Regions from separate parts of the Bordetella avium genome, predicted to be linked through region 1. Evidence: predicted binding sites of a transcription regulator. Region 1 holds the regulator's gene; the other holds the start of a gene.
What was found. The regulator FNR, encoded in region 1, switches genes on or off when oxygen is low (the NO sensors DNR and NnrR bind a similar motif). The targets are predictions, from matches to a motif close to TTGATNNNNATCAA.

Region 1 (11,199 bases):
GGCCCCTGCGGCTGGCCAGCCTGGATCGCAGCTTTTTGTTTTCTGCCGCCCCTCTGCCCGCACCGCTGCACGCCGCCGTTGGCCTGCTGCTGGCGCGAGGACTGAGCCTGAGCGACAAGCTTGCCGCCTTACGACTGGTCCGCGCCCTGCAACACTGTCATTGGCAGCCGCCACGCGACTGGACGGTCGCCAGCCTGCTCGATTATCACGCGCAGTCCGAAACCGTGGTGCGCAACATCTGGGCCCCCCTGTGCCTGGCCGCCCTGAACACGCCGCTGGTTCAGGCCAGCGCTTCGCTCTTTGCCGCCGTGCTGCGAGATACGCTCAGCGGCAACCGCCGCAATAGCGATGTGCTCATGCCCTGCGTGGACCTCTCCGCGCTGTGGCCAGACCTGGTCGCGCTGCAAGTCAAGATGCGTTATGGCGACACGGTGCGCCGCCTGCAACCGTCAGAGGCGGGCGTGGATGTCAACGACGAACGCTTTGATGCCGCGGTGCTGGCCGTGCCGCCCGCCATCGCCGCACGGCTGCTGGGTAACGCCCTGCGCACCGCGAATGCGCCAGGTTTGCTGCGGGCCATGCAAGCCTTTGAGTATCAGCCGATTGCGACCCTGAACCTACGCCTTGCCGCGCCCTGGCCTTTGCCTGAACCCATGATGATGCTGCGTGAAGACCCCCATCGTGGCCAGATGGGCCAATGGCTGTTCGACCGCGCCCGCCTGACCGGCAATGCCCAAAAGGGTGAATTGGCCCTGGTCTGCAGCGCCGCTGCCGTCGTGGCCAATATGGAAAGGCAGGACGCCATTGATGCGCTGGTCGGGCAGATCAGCGAACAGGCCGCGCGCGCCGGCTTACCGCCTTTGCCCGCCATCGAAGTCGCCGAATTGTTCGTCGAGAAGCGCGCAACCTTCGCCGCCCTGCCCAAGCTGGCCCGGCCGCTGAATACCACGCCCTGGCCGACACTGGCGCTGGCCGGTGACTGGACCGACACCGGCTATCCCGGCGTGCTGGAAGGCGCACTGCGCAGCGGTCTGGCCGCTGCGCGGGTGCTGCTGTCAGCCTGAGCCTAGCGGCCCATCAAGTGGGCTGTGGCCAGCCCCAGCGCTGTCAGGCAGAGCGAGCCGGCCAAACTGACCACGGCATAGCCGGCCGCATGACCGAACTGCCCCCGCTCAAGGTACTGCACCACTTCGGCTGAAAAAGTCGAAAACGTGGTCAAGCCGCCCAGAAAGCCCGTTACCAGCGCCAATCGTACCCAGGCAGGCCATTCGGGATGCAGGGTGATCAGGCCCAGAATCAGGCCGATCAGATAGCCGCCCCCGAGATTGGCAGCCAGAGTGCCCCAGGGCCAGCCGCTGACATTGAATTTCAGGCCAAGCAGCCAGCGCAGCCACGCGCCGGCTGCGGCGCCAACGCCGACGGCAAGAAAATGCAGCGGAACAAGCATCTGAGACATAGGCGCGACAGGATCAGGCCGTGGTGGCGTGATGGCGCTTGAGCCGCAAGGCGAGCACCAGCAGCACGACGCCAAAGATCACGGCATAGATGCCGATCACCCAGACCAAGGCCAGCGCGCCTGCGCCCGGCTGCATGATCAGCAAGGCACCGAACAGCATGGAGATCAGGCCTGAAAAACCCTGTAACCACTCGTTCTGTATTTCCTTGCGGAAGCGGATTGCAGCGATGATCTGGAACACGCCGATAAAAATTGCCCAGAACGCGATGATGTAAAGCAGCACCAAGGTGGTAAGACCGGGCCAGAGAAAGGTCACGACACCTGCCAGCAAACCGGCAATCCCGACCAGCACCAGCGGCCACAATGGTTTGTTCTGATCACGGATGCGCCAACCGGCAGCCAAGGCGAAAACGCCATCCACCAGCGCGTAAGCTCCCCATACCAGCACCAGGGCTTCGAGTGTCACGCCTGGCATGAACAGGGCCAGCAGGCCGAATACCACCGCGACGACACCGCGCAAAGCGACCCAGCCCCACTGTTTTCCCACGCCTTGCAAAAAATCTTGCTGACTCAAGGTTCTCTCCTCAGAAAAGGCCCGCGTAGCGGGGGTGAGCTATCTTATCCCCCGCTCCGTCCCCTTGTCATGGGTGCAAACCGAAACAAGCCGAAATATTCTCGGCATCAGACCGCATGAGAGAACCCGTTCAGGATGCAGCAAGAACCCAACACCGCAGCGGGCGCGCAAGACGCGAGAGGCTCAAGGGCTGCGGACCGGCATCAGACGGACTCGCGTTTGAGTACCCGGCCAGGACGGCGGGCTAGCGGTTCGGGAAACACCGCTTCGCCATTGACCCAGACACTGTCCACCCCGACGGAAGGTCTGGTGGGTGCATCCCAGGTCGCGCAATCGGCCACGGTTTCGGGATCGAAAATAACCAGGTCGGCGTAGGCCCCTACTCGCAGCTCACCCCGATCCTGCAAGCCATAGACCCTGGCGGGCAAGGCGGTCATACGGGCCACTGCGGCCTCAAGCGTCATCAGCCCTGCCTCGCGCACAAAGCGGCCCAAGACGCGGGTGAACGAGCCCCACAGCCTGGGGTGCGGATGGGCATCGTTGGGCAAGCCATCCGAGCCCACCATACAACCCGGATGTTGGAAAATGCGCTGCACTTCCGCCTCATCCATCGCGAAATAAATGGCCCCTGCCGGAAGAAGACGGCGTGCTGCCGTGGTTTTGTCGCAGCCCCACTCGCGAGCGATATCGGCCAGATCGCGCCCGCCGCACTCGGGGTGCGGCACAGACCAGGTGATGCGGATGGCTTCGATCTGCTCGGCGCGCTCAGGGATGAGAATGGTGGAGCTGCCCGGATAAGGATAAATATCCAGGCCGACTTCCAAGCCTTCGGCGCGCGCCCGATCGATATTGGCCAGTGTGGCGCGGCTCTTGCCCCAATTGGCCGGCATCATGCATTTGTGATGCGACACCACGGTCGCGCAGCCCGTGGCGCGGCCCATTTCCAGCACCTCCTCGACGGCCTCCTCCACTGCGTCTCCCTCGTTGCGGATATGGCTGGTATGCAGCCGGCGGTGACGCGCTGCAACACCAGCCAGGCCATGCAATTCGGCCGGCTGGGCCCGCCCGCCCGGCTCGTACGCAAGCCCCGTGCTAAAGCCAACCGCCCCCGCCAGCAAAGACGATTGCAGCAAAGCCTCCATGGCGGCCTGCTCTTCGGCGCTGGGGGTGGCCGTGGCGTCCTCCATGACGGCCAGCCGCAAATTGGCGTGCCCGACGAGCGCGGCGACGTTAATCATGGGCTCTTGCCGCTCCAGTTCGGCCAGATAGCTGCCCATGTCGGCGAATAGCGGCGTCTCTCCCAGCAGCGCGAGCGCCGCAGCGGTATTACCGGGCTTGGGCGCAGGGGCGCCGCTCACGCCGCAATTCCCCACCACGACGGTGGTAATGCCCTGGCTGGTTTTCCATTGCAGGCCGGGCTTCTCGACGAACATCAGATCGTCATGCCCGTGCACATCGATAAACCCCGGCGCCAGCACGCGTCCTCGCGCGTCGATCTCACGAGCGGCCGTCATCGCACTCAGATCGCCGATCGCGACAATGCGGTCGCCTCGCACGGCAAGGTCTGCGCGTCGGCGCGGCTCGCCGCTGCCGTCGATGAGGTCCGCGCCGCGGATGATGAGGTCTGCCACGTCAGAACAGGATTGGGTCATAGATTTTCATTGGCCATCGCGCCGGCCGATCCGGCGTGTCTTCGCGCAGTATCGGCCGTAGCATCAATCTGGGAAAATTATTTTTGTTGATCCATCTATCGGATTTTGCAATGCATCGCCTGCCCAAGCACGTTACGCTCAAACACCTCAACGCCTTCGTAGCCGTGGCCCAGGAGAGCAGTTTCACCCACGCGGCCAAACGCCTGTTCCAGACACAGTCTTCGGTCACCACACTGATACGGCAGTTGGAATCAGCCCTGGGAGCGGCCTTGTTCGAACGCACCAGCCGCCGCGTCTTGCTGACCCCGCTGGGCCTGGACTTCCTGCCGCGCGTGCTGCGCCTGCTGGCTGACTTTGACGGCGCCATCGACGATGCGGTGCGTTATGGATCATTGCAACGCGGCCGCGTAAGCGTGGCTGCAGCCCCCTCCGCCATTAGCGAAATCATCGCACCGGCTGCCGCTGGCTACGCCGCCAACTACCCCGGCATCCGGCTCTATCTGCGCGATGACAATTCGGGCAGCATCCAGCGCCTGGTTAGCGCCGGCGACGTAGATTTTGGCCTCACCAGCCCCTGGACAGATGCGCCGCGCCTGGATTTTGCGCCCTTGCTGGAAGACCGTTTCGGTGTGCTCTATCGCAGCGACGACCCGGGCATCAAGCCCGGCAAAGATGGGCATGTCCGATGGCGCATGCTGGCCGGACACAAGCTGGTGGGCGTCGCGGATGAAACCGGCATCATGGCTTTGTTGCGCGCGCGGGCCGATCTGCCCATCGAGGCCGCCAGCCCTTTTTATGAGGCCTCGAGCACGACCACCCAAGCGGCGCTGGTGCAGGCCGGTCTGGGAGTGGCGCTGCTGCCCGCACTAGCCGCGCATCGCGTGATGCTGCCCGGCCTCTCTTATGCGCTGCTGTCGCACCCCAATGTGACGCGCGCACTATGCATCGTCCGCGACCGCGACCGCGCATTGAGCCCGGCGGCCGCCGCGCTCATTGAGGCCCTCCGCAACCATGTGCGGCAGGCCAGCCTGCCCCCCGGCTGCCGCCGCACGCGACAGACAGACGGGGCCGGCCTCACGGCCGGCCCAAGCCTCTCGGGCTTTACTGCAAGGTGCGGGTAAAAACGAACTTGCCATCCTGATAGTCGACCGGCACCACATCGCGAGGGCCGAACACCCCCTGAAGAATGAGTTTGGCGACCGGATTCTCGATCTGTTGCTGGATGGCGCGCTTGAGCGGGCGAGCGCCAAACACCGGATCGAAACCCACGAGAGCGATCTCGCTCAACGCCGCATCGCTCACATCCAGACGCATTTCCTGCTTTTCCAGACGGCTGGCCAGACGCTTGATCTGAATACGCGCGATCGACTCGATGTGCTGCGCATCCAGGCCATGGAACACCACAACCTCATCGATGCGGTTCAGGAACTCGGGGCGCAATGTCTGCTTGAGCTCTTCCATCACCACGTCCTTGATCACCTCGTAGGGCTTGCCAGACATGCTCTGGATTTGCTGCGAACCCAGGTTGGACGTCATTACGATGACCGTATTGCGGAAATCCACCGTGCGCCCCTGCCCGTCAGTCAGACGGCCGTCGTCTAAGACCTGCAACAAGACGTTGAACACATCCGGATGCGCTTTTTCGACTTCGTCGAGCAGCACCACGCTGTAAGGCTTGCGGCGTACGGCCTCGGTCAGATACCCCCCCTCTTCATAGCCGACATATCCCGGCGGCGCGCCGATCAGGCGGGATACCGAGTGCTTCTCCATGAATTCGCTCATATCGATGCGAATCAGGTGCTCTTCCGAATCAAACAGGAAATCGGCCAGCGCACGAGTGAGCTCGGTCTTGCCCACCCCGGTCGGGCCCAGGAAAAGGAAAGAACCATAGGGCTTGGACGGATCGGCAAGACCCGCACGAGAACGGCGTATGGCGTCAGCAACCAGACTGACCGCCTCATCCTGACCCACCACGCGCTTGTGCAGGGCATCTTCCATGTGCAGCAGCTTGTCGCGCTCACCTTCCATCATCTTGGACACCGGAATGCCAGTGGCACGCGACACGACTTCGGCGATCTCTTCCGCGCCCACCTGGGTGCGCAACAATTTGGGCTTGCCGCTCTTGGCCTCGGCGCGCTCGATATCGCTCTCGGCCATATCAGCCGCCTTCAGACGTGCCTCCAGCTCAGGCAGCTTGCCATATTGCAGCTCGGCCAGCTTGTCGAATTGGCCCTTACGCTGAAGTTCGGCCATTTCGGCGCGCACTCGGTCAATTTCTTCCTTGATGGATTGCGCGCCCTGCACGGCGGCCTTTTCGGCCTTCCAGACCTCTTCGTAGTCGTTGTACTCGCGTTGCAAGCGTTCGAGCTCTTCCTCGATTGCAGCCAGACGGCGCAGCGACGCATCATCAGTTTCTTTTTTGACCGCCTCGCGCTCGATCTTGAGCTGGATGATGCGACGGTCGAGCTTGTCCATGACTTCCGGCTTGGAGTCGATCTCCATGCGGATGCGCGATGCCGCCTCATCGATCAGATCGATGGCCTTGTCCGGCAGAAAACGATCGGTAATGTAGCGGTGAGAGAGCTCAGCCGCCGCCACGATGGCCGGGTCGGTAATATCCACGCCGTGGTGGATTTCATAGCGCTCCTGCAGGCCTCGCAAAATGGCGATGGTTGATTCGACGTCGGGCTCGCCCACCAGTACTTTCTGGAAACGGCGCTCCAGCGCGGCATCTTTCTCGATGTATTTGCGGTATTCGTCGAGCGTGGTGGCGCCGATGCAATGCAACTCGCCGCGCGCCAGCGCCGGCTTGAGCATATTGCCCGCATCCATCGCGCCCTCGGCCTTGCCGGCACCCACCATCGTGTGCAGCTCATCGATGAATACGATGTTCTGTCCGTCATCCTGCGACAACTCTTTCAATACTGCCTTGAGCCGCTCTTCGAACTCGCCCCGGAACTTGGCGCCGGCCAGCAGGCCCGCCAGATCCAGCGACAGCACGCGTTTGCCGCGCAATGTCTCGGGCACCTCGTCGTTGACGATGCGCTGGGCCAGCCCCTCGACGATGGCGGTTTTACCCACGCCAGGCTCGCCGATCAGCACCGGATTGTTCTTGGTGCGGCGCTGCAAGATCTGAATGGTGCGGCGGATTTCATCGTCGCGGCCGATCACCGGATCGAGCTTGCCCTCACGGGCGCGCTCGGTGAGATCCAGCGTGTATTTGGACAGGGCTTCGCGGTTGGACTCGCCCTCGGCGGCAGAGACTTTTTCTCCACCGCGCACGGCGTCGATCGCGGTTTCCAGGGCTTTTTTCTGGAGCCCGGCTTCGCGCAGAATGCGGCCCGCCTCGCCCTTGTCGTCGGCCAACGCCCACAGGAAGAGCTCACTGGCGATAAAGGTGTCACCGCGGCGCGCGGCCTCTTTGTCGGTGCGCGTGAATACGCCCTGCAGATCGCGGCTCACCTGTACATTGTCGCTGCCCGCTACCTGTGGCAAGGCGCGGATGGCGGCATCCAGGGCAGGTTGCAGCCGGTTGACGGCCACGCCGGCGCGCGCCAGAAGACTGGCCGCGCCACTGTCGGCGTCTGCGAGCAGCGCGGACAGCACGTGTACCGGCTCGATATAGGGGTTGTCGTTACGGGCGGCGAGGCTCTGCGCGTCCGCCAGTGCTTGCTGGAACTTGGTCGTAAGTTTGTCGAATCGCATAAAGGTCGGTTGGCAGTTGAGTGAGCCAGCCCGAAACCACATTCAGCTGGCCTGATCACAAGAATGTGTGGACGGAAAGGGACATTTCAAGCCCCCAACCACACGCCGAAAATCGACTTGCAAGGACTTACGCGGCCACTCTTGCGCGCGGCCGTCCTGATCAGCATATACGTTTTTTGGCGCCGGTGAACGGCCGTCTCCCCCAGAAAAGGCCGTAGCCCGGATGAAAGGAAAGCGCGCGCCGCGCCTGTCAAGGTCAAACGTTGTCGTTTGCCACCCTGTTTGCACGCGGCTTAGGACGGTTCGACGAGGCTCGGGAGGGAGTACTACAATGCTGGCAATCAAAAATAAACCGAGCCACTTCATAGAGCCGGTGCATTACCACACGAGGTCAAGAATGCTTAAACGGGTTCCCATTCCGCCTGATGCGGCGCATTGCTCTACTTGCATGCTCGGCCATGTTTGCATTCCGATTGGCATGGCTGCCGCCGAAGTCGAGAAACTTGACGATCTCGTCAAAGAGCGCGTGCGCATAGAAAAAGGCCATACGCTCTACGAACTGGGCACCCCGCTGGATGCCGTGTACGGCGTGCGCTATGGTTCGCTCAAGACGCAACTCGAAGATGCCTCGGGCCAGTTGCAAATCACCGGCTTTCATTTGCCAGGCGAGATCATCGGCATGGACGGTATGCTGGAATCCCAGCATATCTCGAACGCCGTGGCGCTCGAAGACTCGGAGGTCTGCGTCATCCGCCTCAACGAAATCGACCGGGTATCCGCGCATCTGCCCAGCCTGCAACAGCAGTTCCGCCGCCTCATGAGCCGCGAAATCAACCGCTCGCACCAGATGCTGGCCTCCTTGGGTTCGATGCGCTCTGAGCAGCGTCTGGCGGCATTTTTGCTAAATATGTCGCAGCGCTATGCGACCCTGGGCTACTCATCAACCGAATTTGTGCTGCGCATGAGCCGCGAAGAAATCGGTAATTATCTGGGCCTGACGCTGGAGACGGTCAGCCGCCTATTCTCGCGCTTCGGACGCGAGGGGCTGATCCGCATCAGCCAGCGGGAGGTACGCCTGCTCGATCTGGCCGGCCTGCGGCAATTGCTCGGCCACGAGCACTGCTAAGCCGCGATGACGCTGCGCCGTGGCTTGCTCGCCCTCGCAGTGGCCACGGCCGGCATGCATGCGGCCGCCGCACAGACCACTGCGCCAGCCGATCCCTACCAAGACGCCGTCGCGGCGTCTCCGGCACGCACCCCGCCCTGGCGCACGATAGAACTGGGTCGCAGCCCCTATCCCTTCCCGGTTTACACCAGCAAAAATCTGCAGCAAGACGATCTGCGAGGCATTCGCCGCCTGGTCATCATCGTGCATGGCGTCAAACGTGATGCGTCGCGCTATTACGATGCGGTTGCCTCCCTGACAGGCAGCAACCCCGCCCGCCTGAACGACACGCTAATCGTCGCGCCCAGGTTTTCCAGCAGCATCGACACCAGCTTTAGCCATATGCCTGCCTGGCGCCGCTCTGGCTGGGAATATGGCGAGCCCAGCATGGCAGCCAAGGGCCGACCCGCGCCCGTGGGCTCCATGCAGGTCCTGGATGATCTTTTGCATGAGCTCACCAGCAGCGCACGCCTGCCGGCCTTGCGCTCGGTGGTCATCGCGGGCCACTCGGGCGGCGCTCAACTGGTTCAGCGCTATGCCGTGCTGAACAATCTGGACGAAAACCTGCGCGAGAAAGGACTGGATGTGCGCTATGTGGTCGCCAATCCGTCTTCCTATCTCTACCTGAGCGCTGAGCGGCCCCACGCCGATGGCTTCGCCCCCTACGAGCGAGGCATCTGTCCCACCTATAACCAATACAAATACGGCCTGGATCAATTGCCGCCGTTTTTGCACGAGGTTAATCGCTCGACACTCGCCGCCCGCTATGCCGACCGGCAAGTGACATATCTATTGGGCTCGGCCGACAATAATCCTGAGCATCAATCGCTGGACAAGAGTTGCGGCGCGGAAGCCCAGGGCGCCACGCGCTGGGCGCGCGGGCTCGGTTATTGGCGCTACGAACAACTCAGCCTGCATCGCCACCCCGAATGGCCCAAGCTCAAGCACGACGCACAGGAGGTCGTGGGCGTGGGACATGACGCGGCCGCGATGTTCGGTTCGACCTGCGGCGCACGCGCCTTGCTGGGTGAAACAAGCGCGCCGCTGCCACAGGGTGCGCCCTGCCTGCCCCTTGCGCGCTAAGCCCGCCGCGCCCCAGTCAACAAGCGTCTTTCGGGCTCGGCTGCCTCAGGGCCTATGCGTTGCGCCTGTGGCGCATGCACCTCGAGATCGGATTCAGCATAGGCGACGCAAGGCAGTATCCAGCCCTCGGCCTGCTCGTCACTCGCCACGCCTGGCCATTCGATGCGGTAACTAACCTCGCCCGAACGCATCTGGCACAGGCAACTGCGGCAGGTGCCGTTGCGACAGGAACTGGGCATGCGTATGCCCGCCGCCTTGGCCGCAAGCAACAAGGGCGTATCCGGCGTGGTGCGAAAACGCCAGCCCGCAGGCAGCAGCAGGACCTCAAAGCCGCTCATGCCGACTGCCAATCTAGCTTCCAGGCGCCCGACATCGCATTCTGCAGCCACAGCATGCATGTCAGGGTTTTCGCATCGGTGACTTCGCCCCGCTGGCAGGCCGCAAGCAAGTCCGGCAGCGCGGCACTGCGCACATCCAGAAACTCATCCTCGTCCAGTTGACGCTCGCCAGCCGACAAGCCTCGGGCGAAATAGATATGAATGATCTCGGTCGAATAAGCGATCGCCAGATGCAGCGCTCCCGCCTTAGCCCATTCGGCGGCGGTATAGCCGGTTTCCTCGAAAAGCTCACGCTTGGCACAGGCCAAGGGGTCTTCGCCCGGGTCAAGCTTGCCCGCTGGAAACTCCGTCATGACCCGCTCTACGGGGTAGCGGAACTGGCGCTCCAGCAATACACGGCCGTCATCAAGCAGGGGAATCACCACCACGGCGCCCGGATGCACCACGTACTCGCGCGAGGCCAGGCGGCCATTGGGCAGGCGCACCCTATCGTGCCGGATCTTCAGAAAGCGGCCGTCATAGACCAGTTCGCTGCTCTCCCGGACTTCGGCCAGGTGCTGTTCTTGGGGATCAATGGACATGATGCTCGCGATAAAAAGTCAGGCGCCGCAGGGCCGGCGCGCGCTCAATTTACCACCTGCGCCTGTCCTTAAGCCAAGATCACGAGATTCACGCCCAAGAGCGCCAACGCCAAAAAAAATCCTCGCTTGAATGCCTTTTCGCCGATACGTCGACGCAGATGCTGGCCTGCCCACATGCCGACCAGCGCAGGAAACAAGGCCAGGATAGACGCGCCGGCCTCGTCCGGCCCCAGTGATCCGCCATAGGCCAGTCCGCCCGCCATCGCCAGCGTGGAAACCATAAAGGCAATCCCCATCGCCTGGACCAGCCCATTGCGATCCAGGCCAAGCGCCTGGAGATACGGCACGGACGGCAATACGAACACTCCCGTTACCGCCGTGATCAAGCCCGTTGCCGCGCCGCACAGGGCGCCTATCCAGCCCTCTTGGTGCGACGGCAGGCGCAACTTGACCGTAGACAGACCCAAAGCGGCATAACAAAGGAGCGCAACGCCCAACAAGCTGACAGCGCCATGACTACTGACGTCTGCAAACAGCCAGGCACCCAGGCTATTGCCAAGGCAAATCGCGATCAGAAAAGGGGCCAACCTGCGAATCAAGGCGACAAACTGCCCTCCCACTGCCAATTGCCAGATATTGGTAATG
Region 2 (11,199 bases), 880 kb from region 1:
AATCCAGTAATCGCCCTTGAAGGGGCGAAAGAAAGAGACCTCGAGTTTGGCGTTGCCGCTGTCAGCGACGACAGTAGCGGTGCCGGTGGCGGCATCGATGCTGCCGTTTTTGGTGCGGCAGCGATTGGTGACGCTCACCGTGCCATCGGTATTCTGGCTATATTCAGCGGTGGTGTCGCCCACGCAGTTGCGTTGGAAAAACATCGGCAAATGTGCGATTTCGTACCAGCGGCCCATATAGCGATCAAGATCGACATGGTCAACCGTGCGCACAGCGGCAGGCTGGGCCTGGGCGAGGCCCAGGCCGCTGGCCAGCAGAACTAGGCTTAGAATCAGGCGGCGCATACGAGGGTTCCTGCGATAGCGGCCACCGGCGGCTTAACTGGCGTCGCGGGCAGGCAGCGGGTTTTTGAGAGCGGCGTGATAGCGCGCCACATAAGTATCAAAGTCTACAGTATCGGACTGTTCGATTTGTTGCTGCTGTGCCAGCGAATCCTGCACGGCATCGGCATAAGCCTGGGCGGTCGCTGCAGGCAGCGCCTCGGCGCGCAGGGTGTCGGCATGGCGCTGGCTTTGGGCCAGGGTGTAGTCATGAAACGATTGTCCGCTTGCGCGCAGGTCCGCCAGCAAGCGCGCCGACGGCGTGAGGTCCGGGTCAAGCAGCTTGGCGCGTTGCTGTTCTACTGCTGCCACGTAGGCAGTGCCGCCCAGCGCCGCATCGTACAGGGCGGCGTATTGCGTGACCTGATCGAGCAATGCTTCGCCCCATTGCGCCAGGCTGACCGGCTGACCGTCGCGGTCTAGCATCAGGCCGGGTTTGCGGCCCTCCTTGACGACGGTCGAGAAATTGTCGGCGCTGCGCTGGCAATAGCCGTTTTGATCGAAAAAGCGGCTTTCACTGACGGCGCAGAACAGCAGGAAAGCATCGACGAAGCGCGCCGTGTCGGGGGCCAGGCCAGTGGGTTCCTGCGGATCAATGTCCAGGCAGCGCACTTCGACGTATTGCACGCCGCGCTCGGCCAGCGCCGTGATCGGGCGCTCGCAACGCCCAGTCGTGCGTTTGGGCCGAATGCTCGAGTAGTACTCGTTTTCGATCTGGAGCACGTTGGTGTTGAGCTGGATCCACGCGCCATCGCGTTGCGTGCCTATGGCCTGATAGGCGGGCCATGGCTGCGTGACTGCCTCGTACAAACGACCCAGAAAGGTGCTCAGATCGTTGTAACAGAGCTTGAGCTGCGATTGGGCTTTGTTCTGGTAACCCAGATCGCTCATGCGCAGGCTGGTGGCGTAGGGCAGATAAAGCGTATCGGCGCCCAGCGATTGCAGCGGATGTTCGCGGCCGCGCATGAACTCGCGCGATAAGGCGGGCGCAGCGCCGAACAAATACATCAGCAGCCAGGAGTAGCGCGTGAAATTGCGGATCAGGGCGATATAACCGCGCGAGCGGCTTTCTTGCAGGGAGGCGGCGTCTGGCTCGAGCAAGGGCCACAAGGCATCCGGCAGCGAGAAGTTGTAATGCACCCCGGCGATGCACTGCATGGTTTTGCCGTAGCGCTCGGCCAGACCACGGCGGTACACATGCTTGAGCATGCCTGTATTGGAGTGGCCATACCAGGCGATCGGGATATCGGCCTCGGCCGGCAGATAGGCCGGCATGGACTGGTTCCAGATGAGTTCGCCGTCCAGTACGCCATAGACGAAGCGGTGTGTGTCGCGCAGTTCTTGCAGCAGCGACTCAACACGGGAGTGGGTGCCGGTGATCAGTTCGAGCAGGGCTTCGGAGTAGTCCGTAGTGACCTGTTCGTTGGTCAATGCCGAGCCCAATCCGGCGGGATGGGGGGTGCGCGCCAGCATACCTTGGGCATCCACACGCAGGCCTTCTTTTTCGACCCCGCGCAGAGTCTGCGCCAGCAGATCGGGATGGGCCTGAACCAGGGCAAGGCGGGAGTTGGAATGAGCGGTCACGGCAATGAGTTCTTGGGGTTGTCGAGTCGAGATTTTACGTTCAGCGGGCCCGGGTGGCGGATTGGCCCCGAGGTCTCTAGGGAAATCGACCGTCCGGACAGGGCTGAGTTCAGCATAGATCGGATCGCTCGAGCGGGCACGTTTTTCAGACGGTAAGAGGAAAAGAGGCGACAATTCTGCGCCGTGCGGACTGGTTTGCGCGGCCAGGCCCAAATTAAGCGGTTTGCCGCTGCCGTGCGGGTGTCTACCGTGTTGCTGATCGCGTCTGCGCTGTTCTGGTTTCCTAGCCATTGAGCGGCTGGCAGCGGCGGCTCGGCGCCGCCGGTGCTAGAATAAGCATCACATTGTCGGCGCCGATTTGCCTGATCCGCTTGCGGGCGCCTCTTATAAATCCAGCTAAAGAGGTCTGCAATGACCAGTCCTGCTTTGACCGCGGCGAGTGTTACACCGTCCCGCAATACGACGTCTCCCGATACGACGTCCCATCGCCCGGCCTCCGTCGGGGTCGTTTCTCCCGTCTTCCTCCGGTTCGACGAGCCGCTGCCATTGGCGAGCGGTCAGTCCCTGAACGCCTATGAACTGGCGGTGGAAACCTACGGCACCCTGAACGCCGAGCGCAGCAATGCCGTGCTCATCTGTCATGCCTTGAACGCCTCGCATCATGTGGCGGGCGTGGCCGCCGGCAACCCCAAGGATGTCGGTTGGTGGGACAACATGGTGGGCCCGGGCAAGCCCGTGGACACCGATGTGTTTTTCGTGATCGGCATCAACAACCTGGGCTCCTGCTTCGGTTCGACCGGACCGGCCAGTACCAACCCGGAAACCGGGCTGCCCTGGGGGGCTGCCTTTCCCGTTCTGACGGTTGAGGACTGGGTGCGTGCTCAGGCGCGTGTGGCCGATCATTTCGGCATCCAGCGTTTTGCGGCCGTCATGGGGGGGTCGCTCGGTGGCATGCAGGCCCTGAGCTGGGCCATTACCTTGCCCGAGCGGGTCGCCCATTGCGTGGTGATCGCCAGCACCCCTCGCCTGTCGGCCCAGAATATCGGCTTTAACGAAGTGGCGCGCCGCGCCATCATTACCGATCCGGGCTTCCACGGCGGCAACTACTACGCGCACGATACGGTGCCGCACCGGGGTCTGGCAGTGGCCCGCATGATCGGGCATATCACCTATCTATCCGATGATGATATGGCCGAGAAATTCGGCCGTACCCAACGTGAGCCCGCCGAAAACGGCGCCTATCGTTATGGCTATGATGTCGAATTCGAGGTCGAGTCATATCTGCGTTATCAAGGCGAGAAATTCTCGCGTTACTTTGACGCGAACACCTATCTGCTCATCACCCGCGCGCTCGATTATTTCGATCCCGCGCGAGCTACCGGCGGCGATCTCGCCCGCGCCCTGTCATCGGCTCAGGCAGACTTCCTGCTGGTGTCGTTCACGACCGATTGGCGCTTTCCGCCCGAGCGTTCGCGAGACATCGTGCGCGCGCTGCTCAAGAACGGCAGCCCGGTCACCTATGCCGAGATCGATGCACCCCACGGGCACGATGCCTTCCTGCTCGAAGACGCCCGTTACCATGCGATGGTGAGCGCTTATTACGAACGCATTGCGCGCAACCTGGGGTTGACGCGCCAAGCCGAGGAGTCTGCGGCATGAGTCCCGCCATCAACGCGCTTGCGCCGGTCGTCCTGCGTCCGGACCTGGAACGCATCGCCAACTGGATCGCGCCCGCCTCACGCGTACTTGACCTCGGTTGCGCCGACGGCGCGCTGCTGGCTTATCTGCGCGACTATCGCCAGGTGCGCGGCGCGGGCGTCGAGATCGATGACGCCAGCGTCATTGCCTGCGTCGGCCGGGGTGTCGAGGTTATCCAGCAAAACCTGGAAGATGGTCTGGCGCTGTTTGACGATAAACAGTTCGACACGGTCGTGCTGTCGCAAACCCTCCAGTCCATGCACCGTACCGAGCACATCCTGCGCGAAATGGCGCGGGTATCGCGTTTTGGTATTGTCTCTTTTCCGAATTTTGGCTATTGGCCGCATGGCTGGTCTATTTTGCGCGGCAGGATGCCGGTGACCGGGCAAATGCCTTACCAGTGGTACAACACGCCCAATATCCATTTGTGCACCCTGCGAGACTTCGAAGACCTCGCACGTGACGTCGGGGTGCGCATCCTGGAGCGTGCCACGTTCAACGACCGTCGCGAGGTCAAGGTATTGCCAGGCTGGCGCAGCACCCTGGCCGTCTATCGCTTCGAGGCGTAACGAGCCAGGCTTGTTGACCATGCCAGCTCGCCTCTAAACAGGTTCTGCACGGACCGCCGCCCAGGAGACTCATCATCGCCTCCGATAGCTACCGGATTTATTTCAGCCGTCGCGTGGCGCCCCTGTTGGCTCTGGGTTTCGCCAGCGGCTTGCCGCTGGCCCTGACCAGCGGCACCTTGCAGGCCTGGGCCACGGTCGAGGGCGCGTCTCTCCAGGATATCGGTTTCCTGACGCTGGTCGGTAGCGCCTACACACTCAAGTTTCTCTGGGCGCCCCTGATCGACCGCTACGCGCCGCCCTTTCTGGGCCGCCGCCGCGGCTGGATGCTGCTGACTCAGTTGCTGCTCGCGGTCACCATTATGCTGATGGGCCTGCTTTCTCCCGAGCAGTCCCTGCTGCCTTTGGCGATGCTGGCCGTGCTAGTGGCTTTTCTGTCCGCGTCGCAAGACATTGCTTTCGATGCCTATTCCACGGACGTTTTGCACAAAAACGAGCGTGGCGCGGGGGCTGCCGTCAAAGTGCTGGGCTACCGCCTGGCCATGCTGGTGTCGGGGGGGCTGGCGCTGGTGCTGGCCGATCATTGGCTGGGCTGGGGCACGACCTATGTGTTGATGGGTTTTTTGATGCTGGCCGGCGTGGCGGGCACCTTCTGGGCGCCCGAACCCGAGCAGCCCAGCGCTGCGCCGCGCAGTCTGGGCCGTGCCGTGGTGGAGCCGTTTCGGGAGTTTTTCAGCCGCCGGGGCGCGATCATCTTCCTGGCGCTCATCGTGCTCTACAAACTGGGCGATGCCTTCGCGGGCGCCCTGTCCACCACCTTTCTGATCCGGGGTGCCGGCTTTACGCCCACTGAGGTGGGCACGGTCAACAAGATTCTCGGTCTGGCCGCCACCATCGTTGGTGCGCTGGCCGGAGGCGCCATCATGAGTCGTTGGGGCCTGTACCGTTCTCTCATGGCTTTTGGCGCCTTGCAGGCCGTCTCCAATCTAGGCTATTGGCTCATCTCGGTCGCGCCCAAAAGCATCGGGCTGATGGCGCTTGCCGTCGGTATCGAGAATTTGTGCGGCGGGCTGGGCACGGCCGCCTTCGTCGCACTGCTGATGTCCATGTGCAACCGGGCGTTTTCCGCCACGCAGTTTGCACTGTTGTCGGCGCTCTCGGCGGTCGGGCGCACCTATCTAGCGGGCCCGCTCACGCCTGTGCTGGTCGGCTATATGGGATGGCCGGGCTTTTTCATGGCGACGGTGTTCATCGCCCTGCCCGGCCTGGTTTTGCTGTGGCTGCGCAAGAGCGATATCGAGTCGCTCGAGCGTGAAGGCTTGCGCCTCTGATTCAGGCCGCAGCCTGGCGCACGATCAGCACGTCGCAGGGAAGCGCCTCCAGCAGTTTTTCCGCCACACTGCCGATCGCTGTGCGCAGAATGCCGGTCAGGCCGTGCGTGCCGGTCACCACGAGATCGCAGCGGCGCTTGAACACGAACTCCGACAGCATATGTTCCGGCAGACCGGCCTCCAGCACGATCTCTGGCATGGCTCGGCCCGCCAGCTCTGGCGTGGCGGCCAAAAAGGCCTGCGCTTTTTGCAGCGCATCGTTATAAAAGCTGCGTACCTCGGCGTCTTGCGGCAGATCGTCTTGCCCAGCCGGTGTGGAATAGGCATGGAATAGCGTGATGCGGGCGTCTGCGGCCAGTTTCAGCGCTGCGGTCAGGGCCTGACGTGAGCCTTCGGAAAAGTCGGTGGCAATCACCACGTCTTGATAGGGTTTGCGCGGCCGCGCCTTGACGACCAGCACGGGCGTGCTGGCGTGGCGGGCCAGCCGTTCGACTGTCGTGCCCAGCAGCAATCGGCCTACCGTCGTTTCGCGCGCCACGCCGGTCACGATGAGCGAACAATTAAAGTGCTGCACCGTATCCAGAATGACGTCTAGCGGATGGCCGCTCACCACCACCGCTTCAGTTGGCACCCCGGCCTCGGCCAGGTCCTCGGCCAGACGCTGTTCAGCCAGTGCCTTGTGGTCGGGCGTCAGCCGCCGCCATGCCGGTGTGGCCAGGGTGGAAGCGCTCGGCGGCTCCATGACATGCAGAGCCAGCAGCCGGTCATGGTGTTGGCGTGCCAGCATCAGGGCGCGGTCCAGGGCGCGGTCGCTGCGGGCGCTCAAGTCCGTTGCGAGCAAGATGGTCTCTGTCATCTGTCTTCTCCTCTAGGTGAAGCGCGTATGCGCTCATACTATTGTGCCGTCTTGCGGCGCCCGCCGGCCTTGACAGGCATCAAGGCCGCGGCTGCCGACCTACAATCGCCTTTTATCCTGAATTGTCATGCCCAGCGAAACGTCCACCTTGCTGCTTCACACCTTGTATCTGATTGCCATCGTAGCCGAAGCCATGACGGCGGCGCTTGCTGCCGGGCGGCGTGAAATGGACTGGGTGGGGGTTTGCGTCATCGCCTGCGTTACCGCGCTGGGCGGCGGTTCGCTGCGTGATGTACTGCTCGGGCACTATCCCCTGACCTGGGTGAGCCATCCCGAGTATCTGGCCATGACGGCCGGCGCTGCCCTGTTGACGGCGTTGTGCGCGCCCATGCTGCGTCATTTACGCAAAGTCTTTCTGCTGCTGGACGCATTGGGCCTTGTGGCGTTTTCCATCATCGGCTGCAAAGTCGCCCAGCAGATGGATCTGCCGCTTTCCATCGTGATCATCAGCGGCGTCATTACGGGCTGTGCGGGCGGCGTTTTGCGTGACGTGCTGTGTAACGATATTCCGCTGCTGTTTCGCAGCGAACTCTATGCCAGCGTTTCTTTGGTCACCGGCGGGCTGTATCTCGCCCTGGACCACTACACAGGTACGGTCAACGTAGCGGTGCCCATCGCCCTGGCGGTGGGCCTGGCTTTTCGGCTGCTCGCGCTGCGCTTTAATTGGCAGATGCCGAAATTCGTCTACCGGGGCGACTGGCACTGAGCCGGCAGGCCGTCTGCGAGCCCAGACCGCGATCTGGGCTCAGGCAGACTTTTAGTACAGACCTTGCTGGAGCATGGCGTCGGCAACCTTGACGAAGCCGGCGATGTTGGCGCCGTCGAGGTAGTTGACGTAGCCTGACTCGGCGTGGCCATGGCGCACGCAGTTTTCGTGAATGTCGCACATGATGGCAAACAGGCGCTGATCCACTTCTTCGCGGGTCCACGACAGGCGGGCAGCGTTCTGGCTCATTTCCAGGCCGGAGACGGCCACGCCGCCGGCGTTGCTGGCCTTGCCGGGCGCGTACAGCACATGCGCATCGATAAAGGCCTGGGCGGCCGCCAGCGTGGCGGGCATGTTGGCGCCTTCGGCCACGCATTTCACGCCGTTGGCGATCAGGATGCGGGCATCCGCTTCATCCAGTTCGTTCTGCGTGGCGCAGGGCAGCGCCACATCCACCGGGATCTGCCACGGCCGGGCGCCGGGCAAAAAGCGCAGGCCGAATTGCTTGGCATAGTCTTCGACACGGCCGCGCTGCACGTTCTTGATGTGCATCAGGGCTTGCAGCTTTTCGGGGGTGAAACCGGCTTCATCGACTACCGTGCCGCCCGAATCGGAGGCGGTGAGCACGCGAGCGCCCAGCGCCATAGCCTTCTCGATAGCGTATTGGGCGACATTGCCGGAGCCCGAGACGGAAACCCGCAGGCCCTCGAAGGACATGCTCACGCGGCGCAGCATCTGCTCGGCAAAATAGACGGTGCCAAAGCCGGTGGCTTCGGGGCGGATCAGGCTGCCGCCGAAGCTCAGGCCCTTGCCCGTAAACACACTGGCGGCCGAATTCGACAGTTTCTTCATCATGCCGGCCATATAGCCGACTTCGCGGGCGCCCACGCCGATGTCGCCAGCCGGCACGTCGGTGTCAGGGCCGAGGTGGCGGTAGAGTTCGACCATCAGGGCCTGGCAAAAGCGCATCACTTCGCCATCGGACTTGCCCTTGGGGTCGAAATCCGAACCGCCCTTGCCGCCGCCCATGGGCAGCGTGGTCAACGCATTCTTGAGGGTTTGTTCGAAGGCCAGGAACTTCAGCACCGACAGGTTCACGCTGGGGTGAAAGCGCATGCCGCCCTTGAAAGGACCAATGGCGGAGTTGTGCTGAATACGGAAAGCGCGGTTGACCTGGGCACGGCCCTGGTCATCGGTCCAGCAGACACGGAACTGAATGACACGCTCGGGTTCGACTAGACGCTCGAGCAGGGCTTGCTGGCCGTAGCTCGGGTTTTTTTCGATAAACGGCCAGAGGCTGCCCATGACTTCCTGGACGGCTTGCATGAATTCGGGTTGGTGCGGATCGCGGCTGGCAACGCGGCCCAGGAAATCGTTCAATGACTGCATGGATGGTCTCCGGTAATGCGACACAGCAGTGCCTGCGGGATCAGATCGGTGCAAAAAATGATCTGCAATGGTGCGATGCCGTGGAAAAGCACTGGTTTGGTGCGCGATTGTAGGGAGGATTTCCGGGCTCCGGCAGGGGGTGTGAGGCGGGCCGTAAAGTCGGTCATTTCCCGAATTTAATGGGGACGCATAATTTGATGGGAGAGTGGAAATGTGGCGTTTCAGCTTCGAAGAATTTGCTGAAACAAGGTCTTGTTCTTTTATAAATCAATGACTTTAATTATATGTCCCCTATATTCTTGTCGTTGTGCATCGTGCCGGCGGCGGGATGACCAAAGAAACGCCACTCTTTTTTTCGGTAACAGGAGGCAGGGCAAAAAAATTTGACCCATTGATATGTCCCTAATTATTTTGTCGCATTATGGGCGCAGGGGATCTCGTTATAGTTGAGACCCTGGCCACTTTCGCGCTCCGAGCGCCTGGGATTTTTATGCTGCGTGTTATTTCCGCCAATCTGAATGGCATCCGGTCCGCCAACACCAAAGGCTTTTTCGATTGGTTGCATCAGCAAAACGCCGATTTTGTCTGCGTTCAGGAACTCAAGGCTCAGGAAGCGGACCTCAGTCCCGCCATGAAGGCGCCGGCGCCCTTGCAGGGGTATTTCCATTACGCCGAAAAAAAGGGCTATAGCGGTGTGGGTATCTACACCCCTCATGAACCCGAATCGGTCGTGATCGGTCTGGGGGTGCCCGATATCGACGCCGAAGGCCGCTATATCGAGCTGGTCTACCCCAAGCTGTCGGTGGTGTCGGTCTATCTGCCGTCCGGCTCCAGCGGCGATCACCGTCAGACGGCCAAGTATCGCTTCATGGAACATTTTTATCGTCATCTGGCCGACCTTATCGGCCGTGGCCGGGAAGTGGTCATCTGCGGCGACTGGAATATCGCTCACAAAGAGGCTGACCTCAAAAACTGGAAGGGCAATCTCAAGAACAGCGGTTTTCTGCCCGAAGAGCGTGCCTGGCTGACCCAGGTGTTCGACGAACTGAAATGGGTGGATGTCTACCGCCGTCTCGCGCCGGATGCCACGGGCGAGGGCTATACCTGGTGGAGTAATCGAGGGCAGGCCTGGGCCAAAAACGTAGGCTGGCGCATCGATTACCACATCGCCAGCGGCGCCTTGGCGGCCACGGCCCAGCAGGCCGCCATCTACAAAGACGTGCGCTTTAGCGATCACGCGCCGCTCACGATCGATTACGACTTTTCCTTGTAAACCGCCTGGGGTCCCTAAGTCTGCTGCGTGGAGCAACCCAAAAAATGCCGGATCGCGGATAATGGCGCCGTTTGCCATCCTGATCCGGAAGCCCGCGCATGTCTAATACCGCCACTGATTTCGTCCGTTTTGCCCTTGATGAAGGCGTGCTGCGCTTTGGCAGTTTCAAGGTCAAATCCGGCCGCATGAGCCCCTATTTTTTTAACGCCGGGCTGTTCAATAGCGGCCGTTCGGTGGGCAAGCTGGCGGCTTTCTATGCCCAGGCCCTGTTGGATTCCGGCCTGAATTTCGACATGCTTTTTGGCCCGGCTTACAAGGGTATTCCCTTGGCCACGGCCACGGCTGTAGCCTTGGCCGGCCATCCTCAAGCTTCGGGCGACATTCCCTTTGCCTATAACCGCAAAGAGGCCAAGGACCATGGCGAAGGTGGCACGCTGGTTGGCGCGCCTCTGGCGGGCCGGGTCGTCATCATCGACGATGTCATCACCGCAGGCACCTCGGTGCGCGAGTCGGTCGAGATCATCCGCGCTGCGGGCGCACAGCCTGCGGCGGTACTGATCGCCATGGATCGCATGGAGCGCGCAGGTCCCGATGAGGCTCTCTCGCCGCACTCGGCCGTGCAGGATGTCGCCAAGACCTATGGCATTCCCGTGATCAGCATTGCCTCCCTGGCCGATATTCTTCAGCTGCTTCAGGATGATGAGCAGTTCGCGGCCCACCGTGATTCGGTGCTGGCGTATCGCGAGCAATACGGCGTTTAATGTTGCCCCCACGCTGCGCAGGCTATCGCCTGCTTGCTGCCCCCCGAGGGGGCTGTCCCGCCTAGGGACGGCCCGTCGGCGGTCCTTGCCCCCACGCTGCGCAGGCTTGTCGCCTGCTTGCTGCCCCCCGAGGGGGCTGTCCCGCCTAGGGGCGGCCCGTCGGCGGTCCTTGCCCCCACGCTGCGCAGGCTTGTCGCTTGCTTGCTGTTCTCTGAGGGGGCTGTCCCGCCTAGGGACGGTCCGTCGGCGGTCCTTGCCCCCACGCTGTCGCTTGCTTATGGTCGTTTAATCTGCCGGGGAAATCATGAAAAAAGCGGCCCGTAGGCCGCTTTTTTCATGGGTGGGCTCAGGCTGACAGCTTGGCCTTGAGCAGGTCGTTGACCTGCTGCGGGTTGGCTTTGCCCCGGGCGGCTTTCATGATCTGGCCGACCAGTGAGTTGAAGGCTTTTTCCTTGCCGGCGCGGTACTCGGCCACGATGGCGGGGTTGGCAGCCAGCACCTCGTCGATCATGGCGCTGATGGCGCCGGTGTCGCTGATCTGCTTCAGGCCACGGGCCTCGATGATGGCGTCGGGCTCGCCACCGTTTTCACCCG

Region 2: the regulator FNR is predicted to act here: its motif matches at 6,486-6,499, upstream of U0029_RS01165 (universal stress protein).

What each region holds. Positions count from the first base shown of each region.
Region 1 is NZ_CP139969.1:1,128,048-1,139,246, reverse strand. It holds gene hpnE (hydroxysqualene dehydroxylase HpnE) at 1-1,064, shown strand, start outside; gene crcB (fluoride efflux transporter CrcB) at 1,067-1,447, opposite strand; gene U0029_RS05385 (HdeD family acid-resistance protein) at 1,470-2,030, opposite strand; gene U0029_RS05380 (N-acyl-D-amino-acid deacylase family protein) at 2,234-3,682, opposite strand; gene U0029_RS05375 (LysR family transcriptional regulator) at 3,793-4,803, shown strand; gene clpB (ATP-dependent chaperone ClpB) at 4,784-7,387, opposite strand; gene fnr (fumarate/nitrate reduction transcriptional regulator Fnr) at 7,785-8,513, shown strand; gene U0029_RS05360 (hypothetical protein) at 8,520-9,635, shown strand; gene U0029_RS05355 (2Fe-2S iron-sulfur cluster-binding protein) at 9,632-9,973, opposite strand; gene U0029_RS05350 (NUDIX domain-containing protein) at 9,970-10,554, opposite strand; gene U0029_RS05345 (sulfite exporter TauE/SafE family protein) at 10,623-11,199, opposite strand, start outside.
Region 2 is NZ_CP139969.1:245,158-256,356, forward strand. It holds gene U0029_RS01140 (lipocalin family protein) at 1-345, opposite strand, end outside; gene gshA (glutamate--cysteine ligase) at 379-1,965, opposite strand; SAM riboswitch at 2,306-2,386, shown strand; gene metX (homoserine O-succinyltransferase MetX) at 2,377-3,624, shown strand; gene metW (methionine biosynthesis protein MetW) at 3,621-4,232, shown strand; gene U0029_RS01160 (muropeptide transporter) at 4,304-5,560, shown strand; gene U0029_RS01165 (universal stress protein) at 5,562-6,416, opposite strand; gene U0029_RS01170 (trimeric intracellular cation channel family protein) at 6,544-7,182, shown strand; gene gdhA (NADP-specific glutamate dehydrogenase) at 7,234-8,571, opposite strand; gene U0029_RS01180 (exodeoxyribonuclease III) at 9,062-9,844, shown strand; gene pyrE (orotate phosphoribosyltransferase) at 9,943-10,605, shown strand; gene gatB (Asp-tRNA(Asn)/Glu-tRNA(Gln) amidotransferase subunit GatB) at 10,952-11,199, opposite strand, start outside.